3 regions of the Streptomyces sp. ICC4 genome follow, and region 3 is predicted to be linked to each of the others. Evidence: riboswitches for the same ligand, from Rfam matches in the RefSeq annotation. Region 3 holds a riboswitch; each other region holds the start of a gene.
What was found. A riboswitch is a leader RNA that binds a small molecule or an ion and turns the genes downstream of it on or off. The one in region 3 is predicted to bind thiamine pyrophosphate.
Positions count from the first base shown of each region.

Region 1: linked by a shared signal. The riboswitch ahead of thiO (glycine oxidase ThiO) and the one ahead of thiC (phosphomethylpyrimidine synthase ThiC) in region 3 are both predicted to bind thiamine pyrophosphate.
Region 2: linked by a shared signal. The riboswitch ahead of DRB89_RS29645 (thiamine ABC transporter substrate-binding protein) and the one ahead of thiC (phosphomethylpyrimidine synthase ThiC) in region 3 are both predicted to bind thiamine pyrophosphate.

Region 1 covers NZ_CP030286.1:528,421-535,037, forward strand. The annotation lists gene pknB (Stk1 family PASTA domain-containing Ser/Thr kinase) at 1-1,580, opposite strand, end outside; gene DRB89_RS02550 (thiazole synthase) at 1,703-2,506, opposite strand; gene thiS (sulfur carrier protein ThiS) at 2,530-2,730, opposite strand; gene thiO (glycine oxidase ThiO) at 2,727-3,914, opposite strand; TPP riboswitch at 3,912-4,024, opposite strand; gene DRB89_RS02565 (FAD-dependent oxidoreductase) at 4,152-5,435, shown strand; gene DRB89_RS02570 (Rv2175c family DNA-binding protein) at 5,578-5,943, shown strand; gene thiE (thiamine phosphate synthase) at 6,057-6,617, shown strand, end outside.
Region 2 covers NZ_CP030286.1:6,348,473-6,355,089, reverse strand. The annotation lists gene DRB89_RS29660 (DMT family transporter) at 1-195, shown strand, start outside; gene DRB89_RS29655 (ABC transporter ATP-binding protein) at 250-1,281, opposite strand; gene DRB89_RS29650 (iron ABC transporter permease) at 1,281-2,897, opposite strand; gene DRB89_RS29645 (thiamine ABC transporter substrate-binding protein) at 2,975-4,075, opposite strand; TPP riboswitch at 4,160-4,268, opposite strand; gene rlmN (23S rRNA (adenine(2503)-C(2))-methyltransferase RlmN) at 4,328-5,440, opposite strand; gene DRB89_RS29635 (phosphatidate cytidylyltransferase) at 5,597-6,617, opposite strand, start outside.
Region 3 covers NZ_CP030286.1:1,069,363-1,075,979, forward strand. The annotation lists gene DRB89_RS04900 (glycosyltransferase) at 1-720, shown strand, start outside; gene DRB89_RS04905 (hypothetical protein) at 863-1,435, shown strand; gene DRB89_RS04910 (hypothetical protein) at 1,504-1,782, shown strand; gene thiC (phosphomethylpyrimidine synthase ThiC) at 1,839-3,626, opposite strand; TPP riboswitch at 3,621-3,766, opposite strand; gene DRB89_RS04920 (YibE/F family protein) at 3,806-5,221, shown strand; gene DRB89_RS04925 (SsgA family sporulation/cell division regulator) at 5,414-5,863, opposite strand; gene DRB89_RS04930 (helix-turn-helix domain-containing protein) at 5,961-6,617, opposite strand, start outside.

The DNA.
Region 1 (6,617 bases), 540 kb from region 3:
TTCAGCCCGAGGTCCTCCAGGAGGGAGCGGGCCTGGTCGACGGGCTTGCCCGCCACACTGGGCACCGGCACCGGTCGGCCCTTGCTGACCAGGAGCTTGACCTCCGTGTCCAGGGGCCGCTTCTGGCCGTCCGGCGGGTCCGTGCTGATCACCGAGCCCTGGGCGACGTCCTGGCTGAAGGCCTGCGTGAGCGCCCCGACGGCCAGGCCGGCCGAGGTCAGCTCCGCCTTCGCCGCCTCCAGGGGCTTGCCCTTCAGGTCGGGCACGGCGACGACCTCGGGCCCGCGCGAGATGGTGAGCGACACCGCGCCGTTGCCGCGGACGCGCTTGCCGCCCGGGGGATCGGTGTTCATCACCGTCCCCTTGGCGAAGGAGTCGCTGAACTTGCGGTCCACCCGCTTCACACCGAGACCGGCGTCCGACAGCCGGGACCTGGCGTCCGCCTCGGTCTTGCCGAGCAGATTCGGGACCTGGGTGAACTGGCCGGAACTGATGTACCAGACGCCCGTGCCGAGACCCAGGCAGAGCAGGACGCCGACCACCGCGAGCAGCAGCCCGCGCCGACGGGGCCGCCGCCGCGAGGGGGCCGGGGGCAGCGGCGGGGACGCCAGCCGGGAGGTGTGGGACAGGGGCTCGGAGTGCGATGCGACCGGCCGCGGGATCACGCTGGTGCGGTCCTCGGCGGCGGTCCGCTCCTGGGTGCGCGCCTGCGGGGGCACGGCGTCCAGCTCGGCCTCGCCGAGCTGCGCGCGGGCCTCCAGGACCAGCCCGAGGAGGGCGGCGGCGTCGTGGGGCCGCAGCTCGGGATTGCGCGCGGTGGCGTACGCGACGAGCTCGTCCAGCGCGGCCGGCAGCCCGGGGACGGCCGCCGACGGGGGCGGGACGTCCTCGCCCAGGTGCCGGTAGAGCACCTGCGCGGGACTGTCGCCGGTGTGCGGCTTCGAGCCGGTGAGCATCTCGTAGAGCACGACACCGCAGGCGTAGACGTCCACGCGGGTGTCGGTGACGCCGTTCTCGATCTGCTCGGGCGCGAGGTAGGAGACGGTGCCGAGGACGGAGCCGGTGGTGTTCGTGACGGAGCCGACCGATCGGACCAGCCCGAAGTCGGCCACCTTGACCCGGCCGTCATCGCCGATCAGCACGTTCTCGGGCTTCATGTCGCGGTGCACGAAGCCGGCCCGGTGCGCGGCGCCCAGGGCGGCGAGGACCGGCTCCAGAATGTCGAGGGCCGCGCGCGGCTGCAGCGCGCCGCGCTCGCGCAGCACGTCGCGCAGGGTGCAGCCGGAGACGTACTCCATGGCGAGGTACGTGTACGGGCCGTGCGTGCCCTGGTCGAAGACGGCCACCACGTTGGGGTGGGCGAGGCGCGCCACGGACTTCGCCTCCCGGATGAACCGGTCGACGAAGGAGCCGTCGGCGGCGAGCGCCGGATGCATCACCTTCAGCGCGAGCACCCGGTCGAGGCGGGTGTCGACGGCCCGGTAGACCGTGGCCATGCCGCCGGCCGCGATACGGGCGTCCACGCGGTAGCGGCCGTCGAGCGTCTGCCCGACGAGCGGGTCATCCAGGGTCGTGTCCACCCGGCGATTCTACGAGGGCCCCGCCCGGGTCGGACCAGGGTCCCCGTCCGTTGCAGCGCAGCTGTGACGTGGGCGCCGGGGCCGAGCCGGCGCCGGGCGCCGTCCCGGCCCGCGGCACCGGTTCAGAACGCCGGGCGCTCGGGGTCGAGGGCGGCGCGGCCCTCCACCGGGGAGGAGGCCTCCGCGAAGCGTCGCTCCGGGATCCGTCCCGCGCGGTGCGCCAGGCGGCCCGCCGTCACGGCGTCCCGCATCGCCGCCGCCATCAGCACGGGCAGCTGCGCACGGGTCACCGCGGAGGCGAGCATCACCGCCGAGCAGCCCAGTTCCATGGCCAGGGCCACGTCCGAGGCCGTCCCGGCCCCCGCGTCCAGGATCACCGGAACCCCGGCCCGCTCCGCGATCAGCTCGAAGTTGTGCGGGTTGCGGATGCCCATCCCGGAGCCGATCGGAGACCCCAGCGGCATGATCGCCGCACAGCCCACGTCCTCCAGCTTGCGCGCGAGCACCGGGTCGTCGTTCGTGTAGGGCAGGACCGTGAAGCCCTCGTCCACCAGCACTTCGGCGGCGTCGAGCAGTTCCACCCCGTCCGGCAGGAGCGTCCGCTCGTCCGCGACGACCTCCAGCTTGATCCAGTCCGTGCCGAGGGCCTCGCGGGCCAGCCGGGCGGTGAGCACCGCCTCGCCCGCCGTGAAGCAGCCCGCCGTGTTCGGCAGTACGGCGATCCCGAGCCGGTTCAGGACGGACAGGACGGAGCCCTGCACCGTCGGGTCCAGCCGGCGCATCGCCACCGTCGTGAGCTCGGTGCCGGAGGCCACCAGCGCCCGTTCCAGGATGTCCAGGCTCGGCGCCCCTCCCGTGCCCATGATCAGGCGCGAGGAGAAGGTCCGGCCGGCCAGGGTGAAGGCGTCGTCGGGCGCATCGGGCATGTCGGGCAGGTAGGCCATCGGGCTCAGCCTCCCTGGACCGCGGTGAGGACCTCGACGCGGTCGCCGTCGCGCACCGAGGTGAGGGACCACTGGCCGCGCGGCACCACGGTCTCGTTCAGGGCCGCCGCGACCCCCTTCGTGGCCTGGGTCAGGGTGGCGACCACCGCTCCGAGGGTGGTTCCGGCCGCGATCTCGCGCTGCTCGCCGTTGACGGAAATGGTCATGCGTACGACTCCTGCCGCGTGCGGGCGAAACGACGGGGGGTGAAGGGGCGGGCGATCTCGGGGAGTTCGCCGGTGGTCAGCAGTTCCGCCATGACGTCCCCGGTCAGCGGGGTCAGCAGGACCCCGTTGCGGTAGTGCCCGGTGGCCAGGTGCAGGCCCGGCAGCTCGGTCGGGCCGAGCAGCGGGGCGTTGTCCGGCGAGCCGGGCCGCAGCCCCGCCCGGGTCTCCACCAGCGGGAGCTCGGTGATGCCGGGGACCAGCTCGTGGGCGTCGCGCAGCAGCTCGTAGACCCCGCCCGCGGTGACGGTGGTGTCCCAGCCGAGCTCCTCGCTGGTGGCGCCGACGACGAGCTCGCCGTTCTCGCGCGGCACCAGGTAGACGTGGCTGCCGCGCACGACGGCCCGTACCGTCCGGGACAGGAACGGCGCGTACGCCGGCGGTACCGCGAGCCGCAGCACCTGGCCCTTCACCGGCCGTACGGGCGCCACGACCTCGGGCGGTACGCCGTCCAGGCGCCCGCTGAGCGAGCCCGCGGCCAGCACCACCTGGTCGGCGAGCAGCTCCGTGGCTCCGGCGTCGTCGAGGACCGCGCCCGAGGCCCGGTCGGCGGCGGTCAGCAGCCGTGCCGCGTTCGCCCGGTGGATCGCGACCCCGGCCCGCTCGCACGCGGCCAGCAGCGCGGCCGCGAGGCGGCGCGGGTCGACCTGGTGGTCGCCGTCCACGCGCAGGCCGCCGCGTACGCCCGGGGCCAGCATCGGCTCCAGGCGGCGGCACTCCCGGCCGGTCAGCCACTGCGACTCCAGGCCGCAGCGGCGCTGGAGGGCGTGCAGTTCGCGCAGGTGGAGGCGGTCGTCGGCGTCGAGGGCCACGGCGAGGGTGCCGCAGGCCCGGTAGCCGATGTCCATGCCGCCGCTGGCCTCGGCGAGTTCGGCGGCGAAATCCGGGTAGCGCGCGGCGGAGGCCACGTTCAGCCCGAGCAGCGTCTCCTCGCCGTAGTGCAGCTCGGTGACGGCGGCGAGCATGCCCGCCGCGACCCGGGCGGCGCCGCCGCCGGGCGCCGGATCGGCCAGTGCGGTGCGCAGCCCGCTCCGGGCCGCCCGCCAGGCGGTGACCAGGCCGATGATGCCGCCCCCGATGACGAGGACGTCGTAGCCGGGACTCCGGCTCTTCCTGGATGAATGCATGGGCGTCCAGCCCCTCCCTTCGCCGGCATGACCCGGATCAGGTTCGTACGGTCGGAGGCCGGCCAGCCTCCCTCTCAGCCCGGTGCGCCCGGACTCCCGCGATAGGTTCGGTGCCAGAGTAACGCCGAGCCCGACGGCGGGTAAGGCTGCCTCCCCGCTGCCGGGGCGGGCGGTCCGTCCGCACCCGGTCCCCGCCCCCTATTCCTGACGGACCGTCAGATGATTAGGCTGGGCCGTGTGAGCGAGCAGACGCAACAGACGGAACACGTGCGACGCGGCGTCGTCGTCGTAGGCGCCGGCATGGCCGGCGTCCAGACCGCGGTCGCCCTCCGGGAACAGGGCTGGACCGGCCCCGTCACCCTGCTGGGCGCCGAACCCCACCAGCCCTACGACCGGCCGCCGCTGTCCAAGGCGGTGCTCCTCGGCAAGGCCGAGGACTCGGCCTTCGACGTCGACTTCGAAGGGCTGGACATCGAGCTGCGCCTCGGCGTCGAGGTCACCGGCCTGCGGGCCGCCGCGCACGAGGTGGACACCGGCGCGGGCCCGGTCCCGTACGGGGCCCTCGTACTGGCGACGGGCGCGCGGCCGCTGACCCTGCCCGGAGCGGAGGGCGTCCCGGGCGTGCACCTGCTGCGCACCCTGGACGACGCGGCCAGGCTGCGGCCCGTGCTCGCGGCGGGTTCCGCCGTGGTGGTGGTCGGCGCGGGCTGGATCGGCGCGGAGTTCGCCACGGCCGCCCGCGAGGCCGGCTGCGAGGTGACCGTGGTCGAGGCGGCCGAGCGGGTCCTGGCGGGCGCGCTGCCGGCGGAGGTCGCCGAGCCGATGGGCCGCTGGTACGCCGAGGCGGGCGCCGCGCTGCTGACGGGCGCGCGGGTGGCCTCCGTCGAGGCGGGCCGCGTGCTGCTGGCGGACGGGCGGGAACTGCCGGCCGGCGCGGTCGTGGTGGGCATCGGCGCCCGGCCCGCGACGGACTGGCTGGCGGGTTCGGGGGTCGAGCTGGGCCCGGACGGGGCGGTCGTCGCCGACGAGCACCTGCGCACCTCGGTGCCCGGGGTGTACGCCGTGGGGGACTGCGCGTCGTTCCCCTCCGGGCGGTACGGGGAGCGGCTGCTCGTGCACCACTGGGACAACGCGCTGCAGGGGCCGCGGGCGGTGGCGGCGAACATCATGGCCGCGGCCCCCGCCGGTGCGGACCCGGCCGGTGCGGACCCGGCCGAGCCGCCGGCCGGCGAGCAGAGCTACGACCCGGTGCCGTACTTCTGGTCCGAGCAGTTCGGCCGGTTCGTGCAGTACGCCGGCCACCACGGCGCCGCGGACACGCTGCTGTGGCGCGGCGACCCGGCCGCCGCCACCTGGTCCGTGTGCTGGCTGCGCGAGGGCCGGCTGGTCGCCGTCCTCGCGGTGGGCCGCCCCCGCGACCTGGCCCAGGGCCGCCGCCTCGTCGAGTCGGGCGCGCGGGTGGACCCGGCGAAGGTCGCCGACCCGGCGGTCGCGCTGAAGTCGACGGTGCTCCAGCCGTAGCGGAAACGGGCGGGCGGGGTGCCGGGGAGCGGGCGGGGAAAGGGGCGCCGGCCCCCCGGCGGACCCGGGCGGACCCCCGGCGGACCCCCGGACGGGGCCGCCCGGGTACCGGCAGCGAGTCCGAGATGGCAGGCTTGTGCCCGTGACCGAGATTGACGCAAAGATCGATGCCCTTGTTCCCGCCTGGCTGTACCTCCCCGACATCGCGGAGATGCTCGACATCGAAGTGACCAAGGTTCGCCAGCTGGTCAAGGAAGGTCAGCTGCTCGCGGTGCGCCGCGGCGAGAACCGCTCCCTCCAGGTACCCGCCGCCTTCATCGACGGGGACAAGATCGTCAAGGGCCTGGTCGGCCTGCTGACCGTGCTCCGCGACGACCGGTTCACCGACACGGAGATCCTGGAGTGGCTGTTCACCGTCGACGACACCCTGCCCGGCACCCCGGTGCAGGCGCTGAGCGAGAATCGCGGCACGGAGGTGAAGCGTCGCGCTCAGGCGCTCGCCATCTGACCTGATTCCGCAGCAACCAGCAGCCGTACACGCGGCACGACGCCACGCGCGGTGCGCGGGCCCCCACCGGGTCCGCGCACCGCGTTCGTACGACACACCACCCGGGGGTACCCATGTCCGCCATCGCCGCCCAGTTGTCCGATGCCCGGCTCTACCTGTGCACGGACGCCCGCAAGCGGCAGGGCGACCTCCCCCAGTTCCTCGACGCCGTGCTCGCCGGCGGCGTCGACATCGTCCAGCTCCGCGACAAGGGCATGGAGGCGGGCGAGGAGCTGGAGCACCTCCAGGTCTTCGCCGACGCGGCCCGCCGCCACGGCAGGCTGCTCGCCGTCAACGACCGCGCCGACGTCGCGCACGCCATCGGCTCCGACGTGCTGCACCTCGGGCAGGGCGACATCCCCGTGCCCGCCGCCCGCGCCATCCTCGGCGGCGAGGTCCTCATCGGCCGCTCCTGCCACTCCGAGGCCGAGGTCGACGCGGCCGCCGCCGAGCCCGGCGTCGACTACTTCTGCACCGGCCCCTGCTGGCCCACCCCCACGAAGCCCGGCCGCCACGCCCCCGGACTCGGCCTCGTGCGCCACGCGGCCTCGCTCGCGCAGGCCCGGCCGTGGTTCGCCATCGGCGGGATCGACGCGGCGAACCTGGACGAGGTGCTCGACGCCGGAGCCTCCCGC
Region 2 (6,617 bases), 5.3 Mb from region 3:
GCGCTGGTGGTCGGCGAAACCGTGCTCCCCGGCGCGATCGGCGTCCTGTGGCTCGGCGACGCCTCCCGCCCCGGCATGGCCTGGCTGGCGGTCCTCGGCTTCGTGCTGGCGGTCACCGGCGCGGTGGCGGTCGCCTGGTTCGGCAACCACGAGGGCGCCGAGGAGGAGGCGGAACTCACCCCCGCCGGCATCTGAGCCCAGGGGGCCGGGGCCGCAGCACCCGAGCCCGGGGGGCGGGGCGCAGCGGCCCTACTCCGCCGGGAGGACGACCACCTCGGCGGGGGCGAAGCCCACCGCGACCCGGTCCCCGACCGCCGGCGCCCCGGCCAGCCCGCACTCCGCCTCGAGCAGCGGGCCCGCCTCGGGCCGCAGCAGCAGCGCGACGTGCGTGCCCCGAAAGGTCCGGGTGACGACCTCGCAGCCCAGCCCCTCGGGAGACAGCACGACCCCGGCCGGCCGGACCAGTACCTTCCGGTCCCCCTCCGGCGACCCGGCCGCCACCGGGACCTTGCCCCAGGGAGTCGCGGCCACCCCGCCCGACACCACGGCCGCGATCACGTTCTCGAAGCCCAGGAACCGCGCCACGAACTCCGAAGCCGGCCGCTCCCACACCTCCAGCGGAGTCCCCGCCTGCGCGATCCGCCCGTCCCGCATCACGACCACCCGGTCGGCCAGCGCGAACGCCTCACCCTGGTCGTGCGTGACGGCCAGCACGGTGGTCCCCAGACGCGCGAACAGCCCCCGCAGCTCCACGACGAGCCGCTCGCGCAGCCCCCGGTCCAGCTGCCCGAGCGGTTCGTCCAGCATCAGCACCCGCGGTGACGGCGCCAGCGCCCGGGCCAGCGCGACCCGCTGCTGCTCGCCGCCGGAGAGCGAGGCCACCGCCCGGCGCTGCGCCCCGGGAAGCCCGACCAGTTCCAACAGCTCGGCGACCCGGGCCTCGTACGCCTTCTTCGGCGTGTGCCCGGAGCCCCGCATCCGCAGGCCGAAGGCGACGTTCCCGCCCACGTCCCGGTGCGGGAACAGCTGGTGGTCCTGGAACATCAGGCCCACCCCCCGCCGGTGCACGGGCACCCCGGCCTGGTCGGCGCCGCCCAGCACCACCCGCCCGCCCGAGACGGACTGGAGGCCGGCCACGACCCGCAGCAGGGTCGACTTGCCGCTCCCGCTCGGCCCCAGCACGCACACGGTCTCGTGCTCGGCGACCGCGAGGTCCACGGCGTCCACGACCGCGCGCTCACCGAAGCGGACCGACACCCCTTCCAGCTGAAGCAGGGTCATCAGAACTCTCCGGAGGTCTTGTCGGGTCGCAGCCGCTCCAGCAGGAGCAGCGACACCGCGCACGTCAGCATCAGGATCGTGCTCAGGGCCATCGCCTGCCCGTAGTTCATCTCCCCCGCCCGGCCCAGCAGCCGCGCCACCGCGACCGGAAGCGTCGGATGGTCCGGCCGCGCGATGAAGACGGTCGCCCCGAACTCCCCGAGGGACACGGCGAAGGCGAAGCCGGCCGCGATGAGCAGGGCCCGGCGCACCATCGGCAGGTCCACCTCCCGCCAGACCCGCAGCGGCGATGCGCCGAGCACGGCGGCGGCCTCGCGCAGCCGGCCGTCCACCGCGCGCAGCACCGGCAGCATGGTCCGTACGACGAAGGGCACGCCCACCAGCGCCTGCGCCAGGGGCACCAGGATCCACGAGGTCCGCAGGTCGAGCGGAGGCTCGTCGAGGGTGATGAGGAAGCCGAAGCCGACCGTCACGGCCGACACCCCGAGCGGCAGCATCAGCAGCGCGTCGAAGCCCCGTACGAACCGGCCGCCGCGCCTGGTCAGGGCCGCGGCCGCCAGCCCGCCGATCAGCAGCGCGATGGCGGTGGCGGCGAGCGCGTACTGGAGGGAGTTCCAGATCGCCTCGAGCGGCGGCACCAGGAAGGTGCCGCCGCCGGCGCCGACTTCCTGGAGCGCCCGGTAGAAGCCGAACCCGTAGCCGCCGGGGGCGTCGAGGGACCGTTCCACGAGCACGCCGAGCGGGAGCACGATCAGCAGCGCCACCGTCAGCAGCACCCCGCCGAGCAGGGCGCGCTGCGCCCAGCCGCGCGGCCGGTGCGTGGTCCGCCCCGGGTCGACGAGCCGCAGCGCGGTCTCCCGCTTGCGCACGGTCCAGGCGTGCACGGCGAGGATCGCGCCGACTGCGGCGAACTGCACCATCGTCAGCACGGCCGCCGTCGGCAGGTCCAGGAGCTGCGCGGTCTGCCGGTAGACCTCCACCTCCAGGGTGGAGTACGAGGGCCCTCCCAGGATCTGCACGACGCCGAAGGAGGTGAAGGTGAACAGGAACACCATCAGCGAGGCGGCCGCCACGGCCGGGCCGAGCGCGGGCAGCGTCACCCGGCGCCAGGCGGCGAACCGCCCGGCACCGAGCACCCGGGCCGCTTCCTCCTGGCGCGGGTCCAGCTGCGCCCACAAGCCGCCGACCGTGCGGATGACGACGGCGTAGTTGAAGAAGACGTGCGCCAGCAAGATCGCCCACACGGTCGTGTCGAGGCGGATCCCCCACACCTCGTCCAGCAGGCCGTTGCGCCCCACGAGCGCGAGGAACGCGGTGCCGACCACGACGGTCGGCAGCACGAACGGCACCGTGACGAGCGCCCGCAGCAGTTGTTTGCCGGGGAACTCGAAGCGCGCGAAGACGTACGCGCCGGGGAGTGCGATCAGGAGCGTGAGCGCCGTCGAGGCGAGCGCCTGCCAGGTGGTGAACCAGAGCACCTCGCCGATGTCGGGCCGGGCCAGCACCTCGCCGATCCGGCCGAACTGCCAGCCGGTGTCGGTCTTGAGCCCGCGCCCGACGATCGCGGCGACGGGGTACGCGAAGAACAGGCCGAAGAAGAGGAGCGGGACGGCCATCAGGCCGAGCCTGACGGCGGTCGCCCGCCCGCTCTCCTTCTCCGTCTCCTTCTCCTGCGCCGCGTGTGCCACGCGTCCTACTTCACGACGAGCGTCGTCCACGCCTTGACCCACTGGTCGCGGTTCTTCGCGATGGCGTCGGGGGCGACCGTCTCCGGCTTCTCGATCACGACACCGTGCTTGGTGAACAGCTCGGGCAGCGTCGCGTCCTTGGTCACGGGGTTCACGAACATCTGCAGCGGCATGTCCTCCTGGAACTTCTTGGAGATCAGGAAGTCCAGGAGCGCCTTGCCGCCCTCCTCGTTCTTCGCGCCCTTGAGCAGGCCCGCGAACTCGGTCTGGCGGAAGCACGTGCCGGTGGCGACGCCCGTCGGGGCCTCGGCCGGCTGCGGCTCGCCGTAGAGCACCTCGACCGGCGGGCTGGAGGCGTAGGAGACGACCAGCGGGCGGTCGCCCTTGGCCTTCTTGCCGCCCGCCGAGCCGGAGAAGCGCTCGTTGTAGGCCTGCTCCCAACCGTCGACGACCTCGACGCCGTTGGCCTTCAGCTTGCTCCAGTAGTCCTTCCAGCCCTCGTCGCCGTACTTGCCGACGGAGGCGAGGAGGAAGCCGAGACCGGGCGAGGAGGTCGCCGCGTTCTCGGTGACCAGCAGGTTCTTGTACTCCGGCTTGATCAGGTCGTCCAGCGTCTGCGGCGGGGCGATCTTCTTGTCCGCGAAGTAGGCCTTGTCGTAGTTGACGCAGATGTCACCGGAGTCGATCGGGGTGACCCGGTGCTCCTTGTCGAGCACGAACTCGGGCTTCACCCCGGCCAGCCCCTTGGCCTCGTACGGCGTGAAGATGCCGTTGTCGAGGGCGCGCGAGAGCAGCGTGTTGTCGACGCCGAAGAACACGTCGCCGCGCGGGGAGCCCTTGGTCAGGATCTCCTGGTTCAGCGCGGCGCCCGCGTCGCCCGACTTCAGGACCTTGACGGTGTAGCCGCTCTGCTGCTCGAACTCCTTCAGGACCGTGTCGGTCGCTGTGAAGGAGTCGTGCGAGACGAGGGTGACCGTCTTGGACTTCGGGGCGTCGCTCGCGCCCGCGGACTTGTCCTTGGCGTCGCCGCCGCCGCAGGCGCTGAGCGTGGTGACGCCGAGCGCGGCCGCGAGCGCGACGCCCGCCATCTTCTTGGTGGTGCTCATTGGTGCATTCCTCCTGGGATGTCCAGGAGAAGACGCGGCCCTGCCCGGCGCTCTGTGGAGCGGACGCCGGGCAGGGCGCAACAGCTTGAGTGGTGACCGAACTTCCTACCCCGAATGACCGGGGCGAGGTTCAGAGGGTCTGCGGTGACGGATACCGCACTCTCAGCGCTGTGGCGCTCCCCTGTCGGAAATATGAAATTGGTTCGGCCACAGGGTACCCCGTGGCCGAATGCAAACCTCAACTGGCGAAAACTAGCGCTCCGAGGCGGCGAGCTGGCCGCACGCGCCGTCGATCTCCTGGCCACGGGTGTCGCGCACGGTCACCGGCACGCCGTGGCGGGCGATGGCCTCCACGAAGGCCTTCTCGTCCTCGGGCCGCGAGGCGGTCCACTTCGAGCCGGGCGTCGGGTTCAGCGGGATCAGGTTGACGTGCACGCGCTTGCCCTTGAGCAGCCTGCCGAGCAGGTCGCCACGCCAAGCCTGGTCGTTGATGTCGCGGATCAGGGCGTACTCGATGGAGATCCGGCGGCCGGACTTCTCCGCGTACTCCCAGGCCGCGCCCAGCACCTCGCGGACGTTCCAGCGGGTGTTCACGGGGACCAGCGTGTCGCGCAGCTCGTCGTCCGGCGCGTGCAGCGAGACGGCGAGGCGGCACTTGAAGCCCTCGTCGGCGAAGCGCAGCATGGCCGGGACCAGGCCGACGGTGGAGACGGTGATCCCGCGCTGGGACAGGCCCAGGCCGTCGGGCTCCGGGTCGGTGAGGCGGCGGATGGCGCCGACGACGCGGTTGTAGTTGGCGAGCGGCTCGCCCATGCCCATGAAGACGATGTTCGACAGCCGCGCCGGACCGCCGGGGACCTCGCCGTCGCGCAGGGCGCGCATGCCGTCGACGATCTGGTGGACGATCTCGGCGGTGGACAGGTTGCGGTCGAGGCCCGCCTGGCCGGTGGCGCAGAACGGGCAGTTCATGCCGCAGCCGGCCTGCGAGGAGATGCACATGGTGACCCGGTCGGGGTAGCGCATCAGCACGGACTCGACGAGCGTGCCGTCGTGCAGCTTCCACAGGGTCTTGCGGGTGGTGTCGTCGTCACAGGAGATGTGCCGCAGGACGTTCATCAGGTCCGGCAGCAGCTCCTGCTGGAGCTTCTCGCGGGACGCGGCGGGGATGTCGGTCCACTCCGCCGGGTCGTGCGCGTACCGGGCGAAGTAGTGCTGGGAGAGCTGCTTGGCCCGGAACGGCTTCTCGCCGATCGCGGCGACGGCCTCCCGGCGCTCCTCGGGGGTGAGGTCGGCGAGGTGCCGGGGCGGCTTCTTCACTCCACGAGGGGCGACGAAAGTGAGCTCTCCCGGGACAGGGCGGGCCATGGCAGGTACTCCTTGTAAGACGAAAGGCGCGCCGCAGAAGCAGCGCGCCCATCAAGAGTAACCGCCCGGGCCGGACCGGGGCCTTTCGTCGTACGTCGCCCACCCGGGCGGGACACGCCGATGAGAAGCCCCGACCGGGCGCTCCGCCGGGCCGTGTCAGCCGGTGCCGACGAAAGCGGCGAGCAGCAGCCAGACCACCGGGGCCGTCGGGAGCAGCGAGTCCAGCCGGTCCATGATGCCGCCGTGACCCGGCAGCAGCGTGCCCATGTCCTTGATCCCGAGGTCCCTCTTGATCATGGATTCGCCGAGGTCGCCCAGGGTGGCGCTGACCGCGACGGCGAGGCCCAGCACCAGGCCCTGCCACCAGACGCCCCCGTCGATCAGGAACTCCATGCACAGCGCGCCGGCGGCCATCGCGAAGGCCACGGCCCCGAAGAGCCCCTCGCGGGTCTTGCCGGGGCTGATGCGCGGGGCGAGCTTGGTCTTGCCGAAGCGCCAGCCCACCGCGTAGGCCCCCGTGTCGCTGACGACGGTCAGCACCAGGAAGGTGACCACGCGCTGCGGCCCGTCGTCCGCGGTGAGCAGCATCGCGACGAACGTGGCCAGGAAGGGCACGTAGAACGCCGCGAAGACCCCGGCGGTGACGTCCTTGAGGTAGTCCTCGGGCGGCTCGGTCATCCGCCAGACCAGGACCGCCAGGGCCGTCAGGGCCATGGCCACCCAGGCGCCCTCGGCTCCTCGGACGTACCCCGCGATGACCATCGCGGCGCCGCCGATCGCGAGCGGGACCAGCGGGGCCTTGATGCCCTTCTTCTCCTGGAGCCGGGAGGTGAGCTCCCACAGGCCGACGACGACCGCGACGACGACCACGCCGACGAAGACGGCCTTGACGATGAACAGCGAAGCGAAGATCACCGCGCCGAGGCCGACACCGACCCCTATGGCGGCACGCAGATCCCGCCCCGCACGCTTCTTGTGAGGCGGTGGGGAGGAGTCCTGCGGTGCCTGCGAAGGCGGGGTCGGCGGGGGGCTGGGCATGGGCTCCTGCGGCGGCGTCTCGGCGCGGAAGAGGGGGCCGCCGTCAGCGGCGGCCCCCCGATCGCGTGCTTCCCGGTCGTCGAAGTCACGGCCGGCGGCATCGGGCACGATGGGCATGGGCCGAGTGTGCGGGCCCGCC
Region 3 (6,617 bases):
ACCTGCGACCGCCCCGACGAGAACGACCAGCGCCCCGGAATCCAGGAGAACCTGGACGCACTGGTGATCGAGGACTACGCGGACGGCGGCTCCCGACACGACAAGTTCGAGCGGGACGCGCGCCTGCTCGGCGCAGAACTGCTGCGGGACCCGTCGAACCCCCGCACCGTCTTCTACCTCGCCCAGACGATGCGCGACATGGGCGACACCGCCGAGGCCATCCGCCTCTACGAGCGCCGCGCGGCCATGGGCGGGTGGAACGAGGAGGTCTACTTCGCCCTGCTCCAAGTCGGCGTCCTGAACGGCGAGTCCGGGGACCACCCCGCAGCCCTGGACGCCCTCTCCCGGGCCTGGGAGTCCCGGCCTGCCCGCCTGGAGGCCTGCTACGAACTCGCTTCCAGGCTGCGCCTGCTGGGGCGCCACCACACCGCGCACGCGATCACCAGGGCGGTTCTGGACCGGCCGGAGCCGGAGGACCTGCTCTTCGTCCAGCCGTGGGTGTACCGGTGGGGGCTGCTCTTCGAGCACTCCATCACCGCGTATTGGGTGGGGGACATGTCCGCCTCGCTGCGCGCCTGCGACCGACTGCTGGCCCTGCCCGATCTGCCGGAGTCCTACCGGCGCCAGACCGAAGCCAATCGGGACTTCGCGGTGAGCCGTGTTTCACGTGAAACATCGGTCCCTGTTTCACGTGAAACATCGGAGCACTCACCCGCCTAGTGCCGGGTCGAAAGCGGGCCGGCGTGTGCGCCGCCCGACCTGAGGTCAGATCGACGGACCCCCCGCTGCTGCGTAGCCGGGGGCCGTGGATGATGGCGTTGGCGGCCGGAACCGTGGCCGACGCCAAGACCGAGGAAAGCCCATGTCGACTGCCGGCCACCGGCCCACCGCGCCGTGGAGCCCCGTCCCGCACCGGCGACTCGGCAAGTGGCTCGCCATCGGTGGTTGCACCGGAGCCTTGGGCTGCGCCGCGCTGGCAGTCCTGGCAACCGTCCTCGCGCCGGTGCTGCTGGTCGCGCTGATCGCCCTGGGACGGCTTTGGGTCCCGGGAGCTCCGGGCGACGCCGTCGTGCTGACCGATGCCGAGCTGGCGGGAGTGTGGACGGACGAACGGGGCGGCAGCCTCGTCCTGGCCGGGGACGGGACGTTCAGTGCCTCATCCGCCTGTGGCGACTACTCCGACCCCGAGAGCGGGGCGGGTTCCGGATCCGATCCCACCCCGGTCAGGACGGGCACAGGCACCTGGGACACGGACTCGGACACACCGATCGGGGGCGGGCCACCGCAGTCGACCGTGCGCATCGCCTTCGGCCCGGATGAAGCGAGCACCCAGTACGAGGCGACCGGCACGACCGCGGCCCCGACGCTGTGGACGTACATCGGCGATCCCGACCACGGCGAGCGCTGCATCCTGAAGAAGCAGCGGGCGCGCTGAGCGGCGGATGTCCTGCGAGATCTTCTGGGACACCGTCTCCCGTCCCCTCGGCCGAGGGGACGGTGGCGGTGGCACCGCTGACGCCGGCGCAGCTGAAGGCTGTCGCCTTCAAAGAACGGCGAGCCGAGCGGCGCTTCGCGGATCTCAAGCAGTCGCTCTCCTCCTGCCGGACCTACGAAGGCGAGGGTTGGACCGGAAACAAGACGTTCGTCGTCGTGCGGACGGGCAACACCATCGCGTCCTTCTCGGCGCTCAACGTGGGCGGAACCTCATCGTTCCCAGCCGACCTCATCGCCCAGCAGGTCGAGCGCCTCCGCGCGGCCCAGCGAACAGGCGCACCCCAGTAACGACAGCGGCCCGCGACTCCCCCCATGAAGGTCGCGGGCCGGTCGGTCCGACGGGGTCAGTCGGCCAGCGGGAGGTACACGCGGTTGCCCGCGGCCGCGAACTCGGCGGACTTCTCCGCCATGCCCGCCTGGATCTCCTCGGCCTTGAGGTCGCCGCCGTGCTGCCGGCGGATGTCCTGCGAGATCTTCATCGAGCAGAACTTCGGACCGCACATGGAGCAGAAGTGCGCGGTCTTCGCCGGTTCGGCCGGGAGGGTCTCGTCGTGGAACTCACGGGCCGTGTCCGGGTCGAGGGCCAGGTTGAACTGGTCCTCCCAGCGGAACTCGAACCGCGCGTCCGACAGGGCGTCGTCCCACTCCTGGGCGCCCGGGTGGCCCTTGGCCAGGTCTGCCGCGTGCGCCGCGATCTTGTACGTGATGACGCCGGTCTTCACGTCGTCGCGGTTCGGCAGGCCCAGGTGCTCCTTGGGCGTGACGTAGCAGAGCATCGCGGTGCCCCACCAGGCGATCATCGCGGCGCCGATGCCCGAGGTGATGTGGTCGTAGGCGGGCGCGACGTCCGTGGTCAGCGGGCCGAGCGTGTAGAACGGCGCCTCCTCGCAGATCTCCTGCTGAAGGTCGATGTTCTCCTTGATCTTGTGCATCGGGACGTGCCCGGGGCCCTCGATCATCGTCTGCACGTTGTACCGCTTGGCGATCGTGTTCAGCTCGCCCAGCGTCTTCAGCTCCGCGAACTGCGCCGCGTCGTTGGCGTCCGCGATCGAACCGGGACGCAGCCCGTCACCCAGCGAGTAGGTGACGTCGTACGTCGCGAGGATCTCGCAGAGCTCCTCGAAGTTCGTGTAGAGGAAGTTCTCCTTGTGGTGTGCCAGGCACCACGCTGCCATGATCGAACCGCCGCGCGAGACGATGCCGGTCTTGCGGCGCGCGGTCAGCGGCACGTACGACAGCAGCACGCCGGCGTGGACCGTCATGTAGTCGACGCCCTGCTCGGCCTGCTCGATGACCGTGTCCTTGTAGATCTCCCAGGTCAGGTCCTCGGCACGGCCGTCGACCTTCTCCAGCGCCTGGTACAGCGGCACGGTGCCGATCGGAACGGGAGAGTTGCGCAGCACCCACTCGCGGGTGGTGTGGATGTTGCGGCCGGTCGAGAGGTCCATGACCGTGTCGGCGCCCCACTTGGTCGCCCAGGTCATCTTGTCGACCTCCTCCTCGATCGAGGAGGTGACGGCGGAGTTGCCGATGTTGGCGTTGACCTTCACCAGGAACCGCTTGCCGATGATCATCGGCTCGATCTCGGGGTGGTTCACGTTCACCGGCATGACCGCGCGACCTGCGGCGATCTCCTCGCGGACGACCTCGGGGGAGACGTTCTCGCGGATCGCGACGTACTCCATCTCCGGGGTGATCTCGCCCCGGCGGGCGTACGCGAGCTGCGTGACGGCGGCGCCGCCACGGCCCCGGCGGGGCTGGCGCGGGCGACCCGGGAAGACCGCGTCGAGGTTCTTGAGGCCACCGCGCGGCGAGGTGTGCTTGATGCCGTCGTCCTCGGGGCGCACGGGACGGCCCGCGTACTCCTCGGTGTCGCCGCGGCCGATGATCCAGTTCTCGCGCAGCGGCGCCAGGCCGCGGCGGACGTCGGTCTCGGTCTGCGGGTCGGTGTACGGCCCGGACGTGTCGTAGAGCGTCACGTCCTTGCCGTTGGTGAGGTGGACCTGGCGGACCGGCACCCGGATGTCGGGCCGGGAGCCCGCCAGGTATCCCTTGTGCCAGCCGGGCTGGCGCTCGGTCTGGCCGTCGGCGTCCTGGCTGACGGCAGGCGTGCGTGCGTCCTGAATGGTCATGAGACCTGATCTCCCTACGCCGGCATTACCCGGTAACAGGTTCGGCGGTCGACGCAGCCTCTTCCCGTACACATCTCTGATGTGCGTACGGTGATCAGCGCCCTCTCAGCCCGGTGCTCCGAGCTCCCGCGTTGTGCAAAGTAGCCCCCACGCTAGCGTCATCTGTGGCGTGCTGAACAGTGGGCCCCCTCATCTGTTGCGATGATCAGCCGGTGACGTCCTCGCCGCATCCCCCCACCGAGCCCACAGATCCCTCGGATCCCGCCGGTCACACCGGCCACGCGCACCCGGAGCCGGGGCACTCCCACGGACACTCCCACAGCCATGGCCCCGCGGCCCCCGTGTCGAAGCACCTGCGGAAGGTGATCGCGGCCGTGCTGATCCCCTTCGCCACCGCCGTGGTGATCGGCATGGCGGTGCTGTGGCCGGGCGGCGCCCCGGGCCACGAGCGCACCGGGGTGGGATTCGACCGGCAGACCCAGCAGGGCAAGGTCGTCTCGCTGGAGCAGGTCGACTGCAAATCCGTGAACGTGGCACAGGTGCCCGCCACGGGCGACACCTCGACCCCCGAGGGCCGCGAAGCCGTGGCCTCCCAGACCGGCGACTGCAAGAAGGCCACCGTCGCGGTCGGCAGCGGCCCGGACAAGGGACGCGAGTTCGTCGAGATCGTCCAGCCCGGCGCGCCACGCCAGTTGACGAACGGCCAGGAAGTGGTGGTCGCCTACGCGCCGGACGCGCCGCGGGACCTCCAGTACTCCGTGATCGACGTGAACCGCAAGCTCCCCATGGCCGTACTGGCCGGCATCTTCGCCCTCGCCGTCGTCCTCGTCGGGCGGATGCGCGGGCTGTTCGCGCTCATCGCGCTGGCCGTCAGCTTCGCCGTACTGACCCTCTTCATCCTCCCGGCGATCCTTCAGGGATCGAACCCGCTGGTCGTGGCGGTGGTCGGGGCCAGCGCGATCATGTTGATCGCGCTCTACATGTGCCACGGCCTGACCGCCCGCACCTCGGTCGCGGTCCTCGGCACCCTCGTCTCACTGCTGCTGATCGGCCTGCTGGGCTCGCTGTTCATCGACTGGGCGGTCCTCAGCGGCAACACCGACGACAACACCGGGCTGATCCACGGGCTCTACCCCGACATCGACATGAGCGGTTTGCTGCTTGCGGGTGTCATCATCGGATCGCTGGGCGTACTCGACGACGTGACGGTCACCCAGACGTCCGCGGTCTGGGAACTCCACCAGGCCGACCCCTCGATGGGTCCGCGAGGCCTGTACCGGGCAGGCATCCGGATCGGTCGCGACCACATCGCCTCCGTGGTCAACACCTTGGTACTGGCCTATGCGGGCGCGGCGCTGCCGCTCCTCCTGCTGTTCTCGATCGCGAACAGCAGTATGGGTTCGGTGGCCAACAGCGAGCTGGTCGCGGAGGAGATCGTACGGACCCTCGTGGGCTCGATCGGACTGGTCGCCTCGGTACCCGTGACGACGGCGCTGGCCGCGCTGGTGGTGTCCGCCGACCGCACGCCGGGCCCGGCGGCCGCGGCGGCCGCGGGGCCGCAGCGCGGCGGCCGGGGCCGGCGGCGCAAGCGTTGAAGGGGCGGACCGGCGGGCGCGACTGGTCAGGCCGCGCACACGGCCGGTCGCGGGGAACGGCAATGCGGAGCACTCAGCGCGTCGGCACGCTGAGCCGTGATGCGGTGTCACTCGTGTGCGGTGGTGCGTAAATCCGTCGGGTCGTGAGGCCGGTGCGCGTACATGCGGCGCCGCGTACGCACGGCGTCGCCGTCAGCCCGCGTTCTGCTCGTTCTGCTGGGATTCGGCCAGGATTTTGTCGAGCGCCTCGTCGAGGTTCTCCTCGAAGTCCCCGAGGTTGCGCTCCTGGCCGAGCGGAACGATTCGGTCGGTGCGGTCCAGGAACGCCACGAGTGGCGCCGCGCTCGCCCGGAAGAGGGCCCGGTCCGCGCCCACCTGCAGTCGGATGTGGACATCGGACAGCTCCTCCGGGTCGGTCGGAGCGATGTGGACGTCACCGTCGCCGCACGGCTTGTTGATGCCGTCGAGAAGAAGTTCCCGGCCGAACGCCCACGTGACGGGAGCGTCTCCGGGAAGGTGGAAGGTCAGGCGGACCGCGTAGGGGTCCCGAGCCTCGTACCGGAGCTCCACCGGGATCCGGAACGAGAGTTCCTCGGAAACGAGGAAGCTCATCATGACCTCTGCCTGTACCGACTCGCGCATTGCTTACCCCGCTGTAGTGGAAGTGGCCAGGAATGATCCCCCAAGGCCCTCTTGACAAGAGTGGTGTAAGCGCTTGCAGATCACAAGGAGTGAGTTTTCAGATACTGATAGAGAACGAGAGGGTGCTCAACAGCGCGCCTACTTCACTCCGTAGTCGATCGACCGCATAGAGCAATCGATCCTCTTGGTGCACAGGGAGAGAAATCGCCATGGTCGCGGCCGTATCGCCCGCGGTGATGGGGATGGCCGCGCACACCGTGCCGAGGGAGTACTCCTGACGCTCAGTCACCGGCTGCATCCGCTCCATGGAGCCGATCCGCTGCTCGAGGGCGTGGAGATCCCGGACGGTGTAGGGGGTGACGGCCTCGACCGGGTGCCGGTCGTAGTAGTCCTTGCGCGTCTTCTCGTCGAGCTGGCCGAGCAGGCACTGCCCGATGGCGTGCGCGTGGCCGGTCTCGCGGAAGTCGGCCCACTCCTCGCAGGCCGGGTGGGCCGCGGTGTCCGATACGCCGACGACTTCGATCTCACCCTCGCGGTAGACCGCGAAGTAGACGGGGGCCCCGACCGCGTCGCGGAAGTGCGCGAGGGAGTCGAGGATCATGCTGCGACGTTTCTGCTGAAGCCCGCCACCGGCCAGCCGGCCCGCGGCGTCCCCCAGGACGAAGACGCCGCTCTCCCTGCGCAGATAGCCCTCGTGCGTCAGGGTGCGCAGCAGGTGGTACGCGGTGGGAAGCGGGAGCCCGGCCTCGCGCGC